2 regions of the Shewanella sp. FeAMO genome follow, and region 2 is predicted to be linked to the other one. Evidence: predicted binding sites of a transcription regulator. Region 2 holds the regulator's gene; the other holds the start of a gene.

Region 1 (8,186 bases), 1.4 Mb from region 2:
AAACCTGTGCCGACAAGCCTCAAACCAATGCCCATATCTGGGGTAAAAAGAGCGACTAGGCAGATACTGATACAACACGCAACCCGCTATATTTTTAACCAATTTTGCCTTAAAGCTGCTAAAGTTCTTCCCCTTGCAGCCGATAAGTCGTTATCGACTATCAGCACGAACAGATGCCGCCAAGGAGTTTAATGATGAACATTGCAGGCTTAGGTCAAATCGCCACTCAGGGAACCGGTCCCCGCAACCTAAGTGAAGTCACAGTGGCCGACAAAGACGCAGCCAAGGAAAGCGCTGCCACAAGTTCGGACAGCCAGGATAAAGTGAATATCTCTTCTGCCGGTCGCAAAGCACTGGCGGATGATATAGGTGGTCAGCTGTATAGGAACAATTCGGAGCAAACCTCAGAAGCGCAGAAAGCCGCCGAGGAAGATACCTCGGATATGTCTGAAATTGACAAGAAGATTAAAGAGCTGCAGGACAAGCTCAAGGAGTTGCAGCAGCAGCTACAGCAACTGAATGGTGATGATTCTGAAGCGGCCGAGATAGAGCGTAAGTTGCTGCAGGATCAGATTGCCGCCGTCAGTGGTCAGTTGGTCGCCCTGCTCAACGAGAAAGCCCGCCAGGACAAGAACGCCGCCACTGAGGGCTGATGCCGCTCAGATGGGCATGCTGAACACCAGGCGCCAGATCTCCAGCCCATCACCACTACGGTAACTGATCCCCAATCTGTCTATGCCAAGCACTGGCTTGGCAAGGGCCAGGGTGGCCCCCAACTCAATACTGCCGGACACCAAGGTATCCTGGTTGAGATCGCCGGCAAACTGTAACTGGTCAAAATACCAATAACCCAAAGCAAACACCCTGGGCTGCATCTGTAACCCCTGCCAGGACCAGTGATAAGGCAAACCGATATCCACTCCGGTTTGCAATACGGAAAAGCTCTGGCTGATGCTGAACGCCCGTTCACTGTAGGCGGCAAATTTCAGTCGGGTCACCCACAGAGAATCTGCCTGCCACAGCTCAAAATGACGCAAGCCACTGATGCCGGCTGCCATGATGGCGACATTACCGCCTTGGTCAAAATTACTGCCAAAACCGAGATCGCCATAGGCCTCCATGCGCCAGTTTTCATCCAGACGCCAACGCTTTTCAAAGCCTGGGGTCACGGTCAGGGTACCAACACTGGAAGGCAATTCGAACTCACCGGCATCTTCAAGGCTATAGTTGAAAAAGCCTACAGAGATGGGCAGGCGCAGCAAGAACTCCGAGTCATCACTCTGCTCCAGCGTAAAGTCCAGCGGTAAGCTGATGACGGTAGCATCCTGTTCGGACGCGCGATAGACCCCGCTGCCCAGATAGCTGCCAAAGGCATAGTGGGAGTTGTCCGGCGGCCGGGCGTGGCCGGGGGACTCTTGGGCAAGGATTGGGGCTGCAAGCAGCAAAAGCCCCAGGGAAGACACACTCAATAAACCAACTTGGGTTGATGCTTTCCCCGGTGACTTCATCTTTGCCGACTCAGTCCTGATGACCTTCGGTGAAATGATACTCAGACATCATATGGCCAAGCTCAGTAGACTTGGTCTTGAGGTAGGCTTCGTTGTAACGGTTTTTGCCCACCTGCAGCGGCACCCGCTCGACAACTTCCATGCCGACATCTTTCATCGCCTGCACCTTGCGCGGATTATTGGTCATCAACCTAACCTTGTGAACGCCAATTTTTTCCAGCATGGGCGCAATCATATCGTACTTGCGCATATCGGCCGGAAAGCCCAGACGCTCGTTGGCTTCCACTGTATTGGCGCCATCGTCCTGCAACTCGTAGGCTCGAATTTTGTTCAACAGCCCTATGCCACGACCTTCCTGACGCAGGTAGAGAATAAAGCCCTGACCGGCTTCGGCGACATTTTGCATCGCGGTCTGCAGTTGAAAGCCGCAGTCGCAGCGCAGGCTGAACAGGGCATCTCCGGTGAGACATTCCGAATGGATCCGTCCCAGCATGGGTTTATCGGCTTGGAGCTCACCAAAAGTCAGCGCCACGTGCTCTTTACCGGTTTCGGTATCCTCGAAACCATGCATGGCAAACACCCCCCAAGGGGTTGGCAATTTGGCGGTGGCGATAAATTTAATAGACATGAATTAACCTTAACGACTGCTCTCATTCCCTGAGACGGTTAACATCCCTCAAAATCAAGATAATAGTGAAGCGTGCTCAGTACTCAGGCCGGTCATTTTATGCGTTTTTACCACCGACCGGAATACCCAAGTAAATTCATTGGTTATTATCTGCTGTCACGGCGGCAGTTAAAATGCCTTGGGTGCAAACCCGGTAACGGCAGTAATACCCATTTCTCTGCCCAGCGCTGTCATGGGATGCACAACGACCAAACCCCGGACAGACTTCTTGAGTTTGCCCATGTCGGCCTGTTCGGCTTTGGTGAGTTCGCGGCTAAAAGGCAGATCGCGAATAGACTGTCCCTGCTTGCCAAGCTGCCGACTCTGCTGGCCCTTGATGGCTGCAATCCGCTTGTTGACGGCGGCGATTTCCCGCTGAAACTGGGCAATGATAGGACCATCGCCACGTTGCTCTGCGGCGGCCAATTTACGGCGATACTGATCCAGCTTATCGTTGAGCTGTTGCAGCTCCTGCTTCAAATTCATTCTGTTACCTTACAAAATCCCGGCACCCTGAGAATGGACGGCCTGGTTGCCGTAAATGTGCCGGACAGAAGTATAACAGCAACTCAAGCCCAGGTGACGGGGTTTTTTAGCAGGGAAAAGCAATTGTGTTAACCAGTTTTCACTTTTGTACTTACTGAGGGTCGTTGAGCAGATGTATCACCTGGTTGGCCGAACCACGAAACTTCAGCGACGGATCCGCTTGCTCCTGCACGAATTTGCCATCCACCAACACATGAATAAGCCCGAGCAATTCCCGCTGCGCCGGACTGAGTTCATCGAGACGATAACCAGTCCAGAGCCAGACATCCTTTCCAGGGCATTCGTCCCGCACCCGCAGCAACAAGGCCTTGATGGCGTCAAGATTGCCCGGAAACAGTGGGTCACCACCTGAAAGTGACAAGCCCCTTCTCGGGATCCGGCTGTCATTGAGATCGGCAATGATCCTGTCAGACATCGCCTGGTCGAAAGGATGCCCGGAGCGGGGATCCCAGGTTGACTGGTTATAACAACCCCGGCACTGATGTTCACAACCGGAGACAAACAGGGTTACCCGGGTGCCCGGTCCATTGACCACATCCACGGGGTAATACTGATGATAGTTCATAGCTATATCCACAAGGCGCCCCGAGGGGCGCCTATAAAACAGTTTGTCGTTAAAGGTGCTTAACCCGACGTTTGACCTCTTCCTGCTTGCCATGGTTGAAGGGTCTGGCATCCGGGCTGCCGAGATAACCGCAAACCCTGCGGGTCACAGACACCCGACTGGGCTCATGGTTGCCACACTTGGGGCAGGTAAAGCCCTTGCTGGTACAGATAAACTCACCGGTAAAGCCACAGTCGTAACACTCATCTATCGGTGTGTTGGTTCCATAGTAAGGCACCCGGCTGTAGCTGTAGTCCCAGACATTCTCCAGCGCTTCCAGGTTGTGCTGCATATTCGGGTATTCGCCGTAGCAGATGAAACCACCATTGGCGAGCTCGGGATACGGCTGTTCGAAGTCGAGTTTGTCGTAAGGATTCACCTTCTTCTCCACATCCAGGTGGAAGCTGTTGGTGTAATAGCCCTTGTCGGTAACACCATCAACCAGGCCAAAGCTCTTGGCATCCAGCTTGGCAAAACGGCTGCACAGGCTCTCGCTCGGTGTACTGTAGAGGCTGAAACCATAACCGGTTTCCTCTTTCCAGCGCACTGTAGCCGCCTTGAGGTGAGCCACTATGGCAACTGCTTTCTGCCTCAATGTTTCATCGTCAAACACATGGGTGTCTGTACCATAGAGAGCATTGATTGTCTCATGCAGGCCTATATAGCCCAGAGAGATGGAAGCTCGGCCGTTTTTGAAGATTTCGGCAATGTTATCATCACCGCGCAGGCGCACTCCGCAAGCCCCTTCCATATAGAGAATGGGCGCCACTCTGGCCTTGACGTTGGCCAGACGTTCGATGCGGGTATCCAGCGCCTTGCGGGCCATCTCCAGCCTTTGATCCAAAATGCGATAAAACTCGGCTTCATCACCCTTGGCTTCCAGCGCCACCCTCGGCAAGTTCAGGCTGACTACGCCTAAGTTGTTGCGACCTTCATGCAGCAGCTCGCCGTTTTCCTCATAGGTGCCAAGGAAACTGCGACAACCCATAGGAGTCTTGAATGAGCCAGTAACCTTGACCACCTGCTCATAGTTGAGAATATCCGGATACATGCGAATGCTGGCACACTCGAGCGCCAACTGCTTGATGTCGTAGTTGCAGTCGCCGGCCTTATGGTTGATACCATCACGAATGGCAAACACCAACTTGGGGAAAACCGCTGTCTTGCGGTTCTTGCCAAGGCCTTCCATGCGGATCCGCAAAATAGACTCTTGGATCAGCCTCGACTCCCAGCTGGTACCCAAACCGAAACCGAAGGTAACAAAAGGCGTCTGACCATTGGCGGTATGCAGGGTATTGACCTCATATTCCAGCGACTGGAAGGCGTCGTGACACTCTTTCTTGGTCTGCTCTGTGGCAAACGCCTTGGCATCGGTAATCCCCCACTTGAGCGCAGTTTGATAATGCTTGTCGTAGCTCTTGGCCACAAAAGGGGCCAACACTTCATCTATGCGGTTGATTGTGGTGCCGCCATAAATATGGCTGGCGACCTGGGCGATGATCTGCGCGGTAACTGCGGTCGCAGTCGAGATGGATTTTGGTGTCTCAATCTCGGCATTGCCCATCTTAAACCCTTGGGTCAACATGCCACCGAGATCGATCAGCATACAGTTGAACATAGGGAAGAAAGGCGAATAGTCGAGATCGTGATAGTGGATCTCACCGGCCTCATGGGCGGCAACCACATCCTTGGGCAGGATATGATGTTTGGCATAATGTTTGGCGACAATACCGGCCAGGAGATCCCTCTGGGTGGGGATCACCTTGGAGTCTTTATTGGCATTTTCGTTGAGCAGGGTCGCGTTGCTCTGCTCGACCAGGCCGCGGATCTCCAGATTCAGTCGGCTGCTGGATTCACGGCAGATATCTCTGTCGTGACGATATTCAATGTAGCTACGGGCCACTTGTTTGTACGGCCCTTCCATCAACAGGTTTTCGACCCTGTCCTGCAACTCCTGGATATTGACCTCAGCCTTGTCGGTTACCGCCTGGGTGACCAGCGCTGCGACTGTGGCCGCATAGTCCACATCTTCTATACCGCAGTGGCTAGAGGCTGCCAGCACCGCATCCCTTATCCTTGTTTCATCGAACTGAGTACGGCACCCGTCCCGCTTAATCACTACCGGCATTTCTCTAATCTCCATGTTGTTTATTTAACACCATATATAGTGGTGTTTTATTAACCAAGCACAATATGTAGAGAATTAAGCGACAAATCGCTCTTCAATACCATGATCTGGATCATGGTATTGAAGAGGATGAACAACACTATGGGATTAGTGCCGACGAGCACAACTTGTGGAGATTTTTCCCTTGACCGAGACCCAAACGGCCGCTAGTCAGTACCTCTTTGCCAAGGCCAGATAACTATTGATTTGCCCACTGCCCTGCTGCTGGCTGCCTATGGCTGCTGCGGTGCGCATCAGAGCGCTGACACCACTGAGCCGGGATAACAGTTGAGGATCTTGCAGTGCGGAATCGGCCTTGCCCGCTAGCTTGTTGCTGTTGTTCTCTGCGCTCTCGGCAGTTTGGTTTTCTCCCTTGAGCACGGCGTCCAACTGAGCTGCTACCTTGTTGGCCGCCAAAGAGCTCGATGGGGTATACATCATTCCCATATTGCCCATCAGGTTATCCGCCCCTTTAAGCGCATTGAGCAAAGGGCTTTGACTGGCCTGTTGTCTGAGCATACCAATCTGGCCTTGAATAAACTCCTTGAGGCTGGCGTTATCTTTGGTATCAACTCCCATCAGGCCGCTGCCCTGCAATCTGGCCATCTGGCTTTCAGACAACAGCCCTTCGTCGCCTAGGCGCGCCAGAAGCTTGGGTAAATCGGCACTGCTGAACTGACCTGAGCCGAAAAACTCCTTGGCCAACTCCTGGACCCGCGCGGCTCTTTTACCATCGTTGGAAAGGGATATGCTGTCCTGCCCTATGTTTGCCGAGGCAGAGCCCTGGCTCTTGTTGTCATTGACAGTTTCAGTGTCGACAACCGAGAGGCCGCTGCCGCTGGTAAGACGATTGTTGACGCCATAGGCATCGACCCCGGACAATCTGGGATCCACAGAGGAATGGATAGGCTGCATGTCAGTTTTCCGTCATATCGACGCCCAAGCGGTTGTTTTTAAGACAAGATTGTCATAAAAATTGTCAAAAAATCGCCCTTGAAGCGCCTTGATGCTGATGATGTGCTGACTATGCAGGAAGTGTGCCCATACCAAGCACTAACAAAAAAGCGCCTGTTTCAGAGACGCCCCAACGCCGCATCAATCAGATGCGAGGCCTGCTGCACCGCCTTCTCACCGGCGGCAATGGCTTCACTGGCACGGTGAAACTCCATAGTGCCTATGTCAGACACCTTTGGCACGATACAGATATCCGGTGGATCCCCCATCAAGCGCGCGCGCTTGTGGCGCTGCTCCAGAATATCCATCGACTGTGACATCACAGCCAACATGCCGGGTTCGGCCTTATTGCCGAGGGAGAACTTGTCGGTCAGGCCGGAAATATAATCCTTGCCCTTGGCCAACAGATCCATAAAACCGTTCTCGGAGGAATGCTCCACCACTTTGTTCTGTAATGAGTGCTCTTCACTATTGAGTGCCACCGGCAGTACCTGCAACTGTTCGCGCCTGTGACCATGCAGATCGACACCTATCACCAAACTGGCACCCATGGCTCTGGCCACAGACACGGGAATGGGATTCACCACTGCGCCATCCACCAACCAACGATGGCCCTGACGCACCGGCGACATGATCCCCGGCATGGAGCAGGAAGCCCTGACGGCCTGACGCAAGTCGCCCTGACGGAACCAGATCTCCTGCCCTGAGTAGAGGTCGGTCGACACCGCTGTAAAGGGATATTTGAGCTCTTCAATCAAGAGATCGCCGATGCGGTCCTGAATGGCATTGAACACCTTGTCACCACTGATGAGCCCGCCCCGGCCCCAGCTGATATCCATCAATCCCAACACGTCCCAACTGGAAAAACTGCGCACCCAGTCTTCCAGTTCTTCGAGACGCTCATTGGCATAGGCAGCACCGACCAGGGCACCTATGGATGAACCGGCCACCTTGGCCGGATGCACCCCCATGGCTGCCAGACCTTTGAGTACTCCTATGTGGGCCCATCCTTTGGCGGCGCCACTTCCCAGGGCGATGCCGATACAAGGGTTATGACTCTGCGCCATCCTCTCTCCTTAAAAAAACTCCAAGCTATGCCATTCAGCCAAAGCAGCATACACCCGAAGCCGGAGCGGCTCCAGATTTTATCCGGCAGGCTTTCAGCCATGAGATTGCGACCTTTTTAAGCAAAAGTCGCCACTGTTTCGACACTCCTTTGACTAAATACATGCCCAGCGCCACAAAAGCCGTTATAATATGCGGTCGTTTTTATTGAGGAGTTAACCTTTGCATTTTTCCGATTTTTCGCTGGATCAGCGTCTGCTGCAAACCCTTAAGCATATGGGTATCGACGAGCCTACCGAAATTCAGCGTGAAGCGATTCCCGTAGCGCTGGCCGGGAAAGACCTGATGGCCTCATCCAAGACGGGCTCGGGAAAGACCTTGGCCTTTTTGCTGCCGGCAATGCAAAGGGTGATCTCCACCAAGGCGCTCAGCAAGCGCGATCCCAGGGTATTGATACTCCTGCCGACCCGTGAGCTGGCCAACCAGGTTTACGCCCAGCTGCGTCTGTTGGTTGCCAATACCCAATATAGAGCCATCAGTGTGCTTGGCGGGGAAAACTTCAACGATCAGGCCAAGGCGCTGGCGCGGGATCCACACTTTATCGTCGCCACCCCGGGACGGATTGCCGACCACCTGTCACAACGCCATCTGTATCTGGAAGGGCTGGAACTGCTT
Region 2 (8,186 bases):
GCCTCGAGCCAAAACTCCAGCGCCTTGCCCCTTGGAGTCACACTGATGACCCGCGCCATACCATCCACATGGCCACTGACCAAGTGCCCACCCAAGCGGGTGTTTGGCGTGACCGCCTTTTCCAGGTTGACTTTGGTGCCGACACTGTAGCGGTCAAAGCCGGTGAGACTGACGGTTTCGGCCGAAACATCGGCCACATAACCCTCCGCCAGACGTTCAACCACGGTCAGACACACGCCGTTGGTGGCAATGCTGTCGCCCAGACGCACATCACTGAGATCCAACTTGCCGCTGGCCACAGTCAGACGAATATCATCACCACGGCGCTCCAGCGTCCGCACTGTACCGACAGCTTCAATTATTCCGGTAAACATTCAATCACCTATCTTGAGAGTAAGCCGGGTATCATTGCCCAGCTTACGTTGATCAGTTACCCGTATCGCCGGGGTATCGGCTATCTGCTGATAGTTTGGCAAGGCCAGCAGGTTTCGGCCAGCGGCGCCAAGCAGTTTCGGGGCTTGATAAAGCAGCATCTCATCGGCCAACCCGGCGGTAATAAAGGCGCCGCAAAGCGTTGCCCCGGCTTCGACCAACACCGCATTGCAGCTCTGGTTCAGGTGTTGCATCAGCGCCGCGATATCGACCCTGTTGCCTTCACCGGCCAGCACCAAAGTGGTGACATAAGGCGGCAAAGCGGCTAGGAATTCATCCTCATAGGGACGGCAGCTGACCAAGAGCACCGGGCTGGCAATTTGCAACAGCCTGGCATCGAGCGGCATACGGCAGTTGCTGTCGAGTATCACTCGCAGCGGTTGAATAAGCTGTTGCTCGCTGAGGGTTTCACCCAGGCTGCCAAGCTCAGCGTGCCGGACATTCAGGGAAGGGTCATCGGCCAATACGGTTTCAATGCCGGTGAGCAGAGCGCAACTGCGGGCTCTGAGCCTTTGCACGTCGCGGCGCGCCTCGGGGCCGGTTATCCATTTGGACTCACCGTTGGCCAGTGCCGTCTTGCCATCGAGACTCGCCGCCAGCTTGAGGGTGACCCAGGGGCGATTTCGCTCCATCCGCGATAAAAAGCCCGGATTCAACTCTCTGGCCTGCTCGGCCAAGAGACCGCTCTGCACCTGAACCCCGGCTTCCTGCAGCATGCCGATACCTTGGCCGGCCACCTGAGGGTTGGGATCTGTCATTGCCACCACCACCCGCTTGAGGCCATGTTTAATTAAGGCTTCGGCACAGGGCGGCGTGCGACCATAGTGACTGCAAGGTTCGAGGGTGACATAGGCAGTAGCACCGCGGGCCTTGTCAGCGGCCATTTTCAGGGCATGTACTTCGGCATGGGGCTCACCGGCACGTTGGTGCCAGCCTTCGCCGACAATCTTGCCATCGGCATCTATGATGACGCAGCCGACATTGGGGTTGGGGCGGGTTGTATAACGGCCACGGCGAGCCAGCATTATGGCGCGGCTCATCATGGCGATATCAGTATTGGACCACATGAGGGTTTCCGTTACTTAACAGTTGGCTGTGACTGACAGCCTATTTTTTCTCCAGCTTGGCAATCGCTTCACCAAACTCTGACACATCTTCAAAGGCACGATACACAGAGGCAAAGCGAATATAGGCCACCTTATCCAGCTCAATAAGATGATCCATCATCAGATTGCCGATCATTTCCGAGGTCACTTCCCGCTCGCCTGTGGCTCTGAGGGTGGACTTGATCTTGCTGATCGCCTCTTCAATCTTATCCATGGAAACCGGACGCTTCTCGGCGGCGCGCAGCATACCGCCGCGCAGCTTGTCCTCATCGAACGGTTGCCTGCTGCCATCGCGCTTGATCACTCTGGGCATGACAAGCTCGGCACCTTCAAAGGTGGTAAAGCGTTCATGACACAGAGTACATTCCCGGCGACGGCGCACCTGATGACCGTCTGCCACCAGCCTGGAATCTATCACCTTGGTATCCGTCGCACTGCAAAATGGACAATGCATTATGCCTCCTGGTGCTCAGTTGCCGGCAGCGGCTGCTGCTAAATGGCAGAAACAAAAATGGCCGCTGAATTCAGCGGCCATCGAAGTTTATCCTATTCCCTTGAAAAGGTTAACCGTAAACAGGGAAGCGAGCGCACAGTTCCAGCACCTGGCCCTTCACGCGCTCGATAACGGCGTCATCGTGAGCATTGTCGAGCACATCACAGATCCAGCCGGTCAGTTCACGGGCTTCGGCTTCCTTGAAACCGCGGCGAGTGATGGCCGGTGTACCGATACGCACCCCGGAGGTCACAAAGGGTGAGCGGGGATCATTAGGCACTGAGTTCTTGTTGACTGTGATATTGGCACGGCCCAGAGCGGCGTCGGCTTCTTTACCGGTCAGCTCACGGCCAATCAGGTCCACCAGCATCAGATGGTTGCTGGTACCGCCGGAAACTATCTTGTAACCGCGTTCGAGGAATACCTCAACCATGGCCTTGGCGTTATTGACCACCTGCTGCTGATAGGTTTTGAACTCCGGCTCCAGTGCTTCTTTGAAGGCCACGGCTTTACCGGCGATAACGTGCATCAGAGGACCACCCTGACCGCCCGGGAATACCGCGGAATTCAGCTTCTTGTACAGATCTTCATCGTCGGCAGCCGACAGAATCACACCACCGCGGGGACCGGCCAGCGTCTTGTGAGTGGTCGAAGTCACCACGTGGGCGTGCGGCACAGGGTTAGGATAAACACCGGCAGCGATAAGACCGGCCACGTGTGCCATATCGACAAACAGGTAAGCGCCAATTTTGTCGGCGATTTCGCGCAGCTTGGCCCAGTCAACTATGCCTGAGTAGGCCGAGAAGCCGCCGATGATCATCTTGGGCTTGTGTTCCAGCGCCAGCGTTTCGAGTTCGCTGTAGTCAATCTTGCCGGACTCATCGATACCGTAAGGAATGATGTTGTACAGCTTGCCGGAAAAGTTAACCGGAGAGCCGTGGGTCAAGTGACCACCGTGAGCCAGGTTCATCCCCAGTACGGTATCGCCGGGTTGCAGCAACGCCATATAAACCGCGCTGTTGGCCTGTGAACCTGAGTGTGGCTGAACGTTGGCGTAAGTAGCGCCAAACAGCTGCTTGGCACGCTCAATTGCCAGAGTCTCCACCACATCGACATACTCACAACCACCGTAGTAACGCTTGCCTGGATAACCTTCGGCATACTTGTTGGTCAGTTGTGAGCCCTGGGCTTCCATGACTCTGGGGCTGGTGTAGTTTTCGGAGGCGATCAGCTCAATGTGCTCTTCCTGACGACGGGTTTCATCCTCAATCGCCTTGAACAGCTCAGGATCATAGTCGGCAATGTTCATACTTTTCTTCAGCATCTGTCACTCCAGCTGGCAAATCTTATTGGTAGGGTTGCGCGGTATTCTACTCTGAGTGTGACAAATATCCCAGTCGCTGGATGATGAAAATCCTTGTGTCAGCAGATGACTATGTTTCATTTGCTGAACAATGGTGCCGCTATCCGGCCGCATCTGGCAGGAGCCCTGGCAAATTGGTAAACTGCCGCCAGTTTAGGAAAACTCAGTTCAGGACAACAGAGAAACAATATGGCTCAGTTTGTATACAGCATGCTGAGGGTCGGCAAAATAGTGCCGCCCAAAAAGCAGATCCTCAAAGATATTTCATTGAGTTTCTTCCCCGGCGCCAAAATTGGTGTTCTGGGTCTCAACGGCTCGGGTAAATCCACCCTGTTGAAAATCATGGCAGGTCTGGACACAGAAATTGAAGGTGAAGCCCGTCCCATGCCGGGACTCAAGATAGGTTACCTGCCCCAGGAGCCCCAGCTTGATCCCAACAAGACAGTACGGGAAACCATAGAAGAAGCCGTCAGCGAAGCCAAAAACGCCCTCAAGCGTCTGGATGAAGTCTATGCGGCCTATGCCGAGCCGGATGCCGACTTCGACGCCCTGGCCAAGGAGCAAGGCGAGCTGGAAGCCATCATTCAAGCCCAGGATGCCCATAATCTGGACAATATTCTCGAGCGCGCCGCCAATGCCCTGCGTCTGCCGGAATGGGACGCCAAGGTGGAGGTGCTCTCCGGGGGTGAACGTCGCCGGGTGGCCATCTGTCGTCTGCTGCTGGAAAAGCCGGAGATGCTGCTGCTGGACGAACCGACCAACCACCTTGATGCCGAATCCGTTGCCTGGCTGGAGCACTTCCTGCAGGAATACTCAGGCACTGTGGTCGCCATTACCCACGACCGTTACTTCCTCGACAATGCCGCCGGCTGGATCCTGGAACTGGACCGGGGTGAAGGTATCCCATGGCAGGGCAACTACTCCTCCTGGCTGGAGCAGAAAGATGCCCGTCTGAAGCAGGAAGCCGCCAGCGAAAGCGCCCGCCAGAAGACGATTGCCAAGGAATTGGAGTGGGTGCGTCAGGGTGCCAAGGGACGTCAGTCCAAGGGCAAGGCCCGTATGGCCCGCTTCGAAGAGTTGAACAGCTCAGATTATCAGCGCCGCAACGAGACCAATGAGCTGTTTATTCCGCCCGGTCCTCGCCTGGGTGACAAGGTGATTGAGGTGCGCAATCTCACCAAGAGCTATGGTGACCGGATTCTGATAGACAACTTAAGCTTCAGCGTTCCCAAGGGCGCCATCGTCGGTATTATCGGTGCCAACGGTGCCGGTAAGTCGACCCTGTTCAGAATGCTCAGCGGCGCCGAGCAGCCGGACAGCGGTGAAATCGAGATAGGTGATACAGTCCAAATCGCCTCTGTGGAACAGTTCCGTGACTCGATGAACGACAAGAACACGGTTTGGGAAGAGATCTCCGGCGGTCAGGACATAATGCGGATCAACAATCTGGAGATCCCGAGCCGCGCCTATGTCGGTCGCTTCAACTTCCGTGGTGGCGATCAGCAGAAAATCATCGGTTCACTTTCCGGTGGTGAACGTAACCGGGTGCATCTGGCCAAGCTGCTGCAGGCTGGCGGCAACGTGTTGCTGCTCGACGAACCGACCAACGATCTGGACGTGGAAACTCTGCGGGCACTGGAAGAAGCGCTGTTGGAATTCCCAGGCTGCGCCATGGTGATCTCGCACGACCGTTGGTTCCTCGACCGTATCTGTACTCACATCCTCGACTACCGTGACGAGGGTCAGGTTAACTTCTACGAAGGTAACTACACAGAATACTCGGCCTGGCTGAAAAACCAATTCGGTGCCGATGTGATTGAGCCACACAGACTCAAGTACAAGCGGATGACCAAGTAATAGAAAAACCGTACAAAAACGGAGGCAAACGCCTCCGTTTTTTATTTCCTTTAACCCAGGCCGGCTTCAGAATCGTCCAACTGCCTGCCACTGTCCGAGCGAAACGCCTGCTCTCTGGGCACACACTCAAACACTTCACGCACATAATGGCGTTTGCCGCGGTTACCTATCCGCTCCAGCTTCATTCCCGGCATCTGCCGCTGGTAGAGCTCGGCCTTGGCCGGATCCCAGGAGACCCGAATAATCTCCTGCGCCGCTCTTGTTGTTTCCACCAGGCACTTATAGTCCTGACGTTGCCCCTTGGGCTGTGCGGCAGCCAGGGGCAGACTCAAGAGTATGGCCAAAGACAATATCAGCTTGTTCATCATCCGCTCCTCAGTTGGCCTGATAGTAATAAATCTTGTTGGTAGACGGGCCGCCGCCGACACACTTGTGATCGCCGGGTGGGCAGCCTGGATCCGACTTCACCTTCTCCATCTTTTCGCCGGCATTGCCAATGCCTATCAAATACATATAGCTATCGGCCACAGTGCCATCACTCCTGATATTGGGCGGCACAACCAACTGCGGTGTATCCGGGACACTCTCTCCCATCTCCAGATAGGTTTTTGTGTAACTGCGGGTGCCCTTGTGCAGATCAAAGCCATAGAGGTAGCCCTGCCCGGCAACCAAACACTGGTTGGTGGAGGTCTGCGAGCCGGGCACATAGGAGGTAAAGAAAACCCGCCCTTTGATGACACTGGCATCGGAAAGGCTTTTTTCACCATTGCGGGTAAAGTCGTAATACCAACCGCGCTTGCGGCCAAAAGCAATATGTTCTTTCTCTGAAGCCGGTGCCTTGGCAGTCACATCGTAAAGATCCGCCAACGTCAGTGCCTGAGGCACTGCCTTGCCCTTGAAACTCTGACTGAGGGTATTTCTGTCCTGCAGAACAAAGAACATGTCCGAGCGACTGGTGTTCGATGGAGATGGCCTGAGTCCGGAGCCGACCACCACGGCATCGTAAGGGATCTGCTGCGCCGAAATCACCGTCTTTGACTGGCCGTTGACCGTGACACGGTTCTCGCTCAGATTGCCAAACATGGTTTGCGCCACCACAGGGGCGGCAAAGAAGCGCCTGTCGGTATTCTCGGTGCTGCCGCCAAGAGAAGCAAACTTGAAGGCACTCCATTGTTTGGTGTCGGCACCAGCCATATCCAGCCGCCAAACATTGGCCCCGGTATCTGTGGCATAGATACGGTCAGTAACGCCATCACCATTGCTGTCAAGAATCGCGACCGAATTGGGAATGCTGTCCCTCAGCCCCGGCATTGGAGTATCACCGCCGGGGCCAAATCTGTGCAGTAACTTGCCGGTTTCGGCATCCAGAATGAACACCCCGCGGCCCTGGCTATCGGCGCCACCGACCTCCAGAGTATCCTTGGCCGGAGAGTACCCTGCCCCAAAGATGAGCACCGGCTTATCACCCTGACCTGGAATGGTGGTCACCACAGGCTTGGCCCAGCTTTGCCCCAACTCACTCATGCCGGCCGAGTCTGCGCTGATATGCCACATCAGGCTAGGCTTATCCGGATTGGTCACATTCATGGCGTAGTAACCACGGCCACCACGCCGCAGCCCCATAAATACCCAGGCCTTCTCCATCTTGTTGCCGCTGCGCTTGATATAAGCCACGGGTGAGCCATCAAAACCATAAACCGAATGCACGCCGGAAGGTACGTTGGCTCTGAGCGTTGCCAGATTGGGCAAAAATTCCCAAGGCATAAAGGCCCAGCTCTCATTGACCGAGTCCCCTTTGTCCTGAAACATATGCAGCATGCCGTGGTTACTGCCCACCAGAATACGGATATCCGGGTTCTTTGCGGACGAACCGAAATCTATGGCCAAAGGTTTGGAATGCAAGGGGTCGCCCAGAAGGTCATGGCGCTTATCGCTGCGGCTGTTGTTTTGGTTGTCATCGTCAATATCCTTGCCGATAACCCAGTCGAACAGATCCTGCAGTTGGCTTTTGTCTACTCCCATATGCTGCGCCAGCTTGGCCTCGCCACCGGCGTAACTGCTGGCCGCGGCCTTGGTCAGGGGCGACAAACCGCCTTTGGAAGCAAAATTGCCGTAGAAAGTGCGCTGCTTTTGGTTATAGAGGGCCTCGGCCACCCCACCTTTGGTGACATCGTCGCCATCACCACCGGCGTTGCAAGCCGCCTGAGAGCTCCAGAAGGAGCAGGCCGAGGTATTGATATTGCCATTGTCGGCAATGGCCGGATTGCCGTTTTTGTCTACCACATCCCCTGTGCCTGTCACCCTGAATTTCTTGATATTGCCACGCCAACGGGGGCCCTTGTTGGGCAGGAACATGGAATAGTACACAGAGTCAAAGGTCTGCACCTTGTTAAAGTTGTTGCTGGCCACTGAGGGCGAGGTGAAACTGGCATTCTTCTCCAGAATTTGATTGACCACCAACTGGATTGCCGACTGCAGCTTGCTGGCATTTTGGGCATCAAAGTAACGGCCGCCGCCTTTTTCAGCAGTCTTTCTCAGCAAGGCTTCCGCCCTGGCCGCCCCCTCACTGAAACCTATGGTAAAAGTATTGACCGTCTGTTTGCCGGCCATATTGGGGTTGACATCATTGCTGGCCATCCAACTGCTCAGGGCACTGAGATAACTGTTGCCATTACGGCTCACATAGGCATCCTTGCCCCCGGTCATCCCCTGCACCAAGCCGTCAGCGGCGCTATCCAGCGTCGGCTCACCGTCTGTGATATAGATTACATAGGCTTGGTTCTGACATTTTTTAAACGGTGAATCATAGATGCCATTCTTGATAATGCTCGGATCCGCTTGGGGCGTATTTTCCGTAAGGTAGGTGCGGGTGACTATGGGGCGGCCCCAACGATCAGTGACAACCCGCCCCCAATAGTCCCTCTTGTAGAAAGTG

The links. Region 2 encodes NrdR, which represses ribonucleotide reductase genes. Its sites were predicted from a motif close to AAACACNANATNTNGTGTTT; they were not measured.
Region 1: nrdD (anaerobic ribonucleoside-triphosphate reductase) is a predicted target of NrdR. The motif match lies at 5,479-5,498, and genes of this name have one in related genera.

What each region holds. Positions count from the first base shown of each region.
Region 1 is NZ_CM132201.1:3,004,530-3,012,715, forward strand. It holds gene ACWAU4_RS13515 (VF530 family protein) at 1-59, shown strand, start outside; gene ACWAU4_RS13520 (hypothetical protein) at 192-653, shown strand; gene ACWAU4_RS13525 (hypothetical protein) at 660-1,463, opposite strand; gene ribA (GTP cyclohydrolase II) at 1,519-2,136, opposite strand; gene ACWAU4_RS13535 (YibL family ribosome-associated protein) at 2,305-2,661, opposite strand; gene nrdG (anaerobic ribonucleoside-triphosphate reductase-activating protein) at 2,813-3,286, opposite strand; gene nrdD (anaerobic ribonucleoside-triphosphate reductase) at 3,336-5,453, opposite strand; gene ACWAU4_RS13550 (hypothetical protein) at 5,664-6,407, opposite strand; gene rssA (patatin-like phospholipase RssA) at 6,566-7,513, opposite strand; gene ACWAU4_RS13560 (DEAD/DEAH box helicase) at 7,734-8,186, shown strand, end outside.
Region 2 is NZ_CM132201.1:1,559,083-1,567,268, reverse strand. It holds gene ACWAU4_RS07090 (riboflavin synthase) at 1-374, opposite strand, end outside; gene ribD (bifunctional diaminohydroxyphosphoribosylaminopyrimidine deaminase/5-amino-6-(5-phosphoribosylamino)uracil reductase RibD) at 375-1,499, opposite strand; gene nrdR (transcriptional regulator NrdR) at 1,540-1,992, opposite strand; gene glyA (serine hydroxymethyltransferase) at 2,102-3,355, opposite strand; gene ettA (energy-dependent translational throttle protein EttA) at 3,584-5,251, shown strand; gene ACWAU4_RS07065 (TapY2 family type IVa secretion system protein) at 5,302-5,619, opposite strand; gene ACWAU4_RS07060 (pilus assembly protein) at 5,627-8,186, opposite strand, start outside.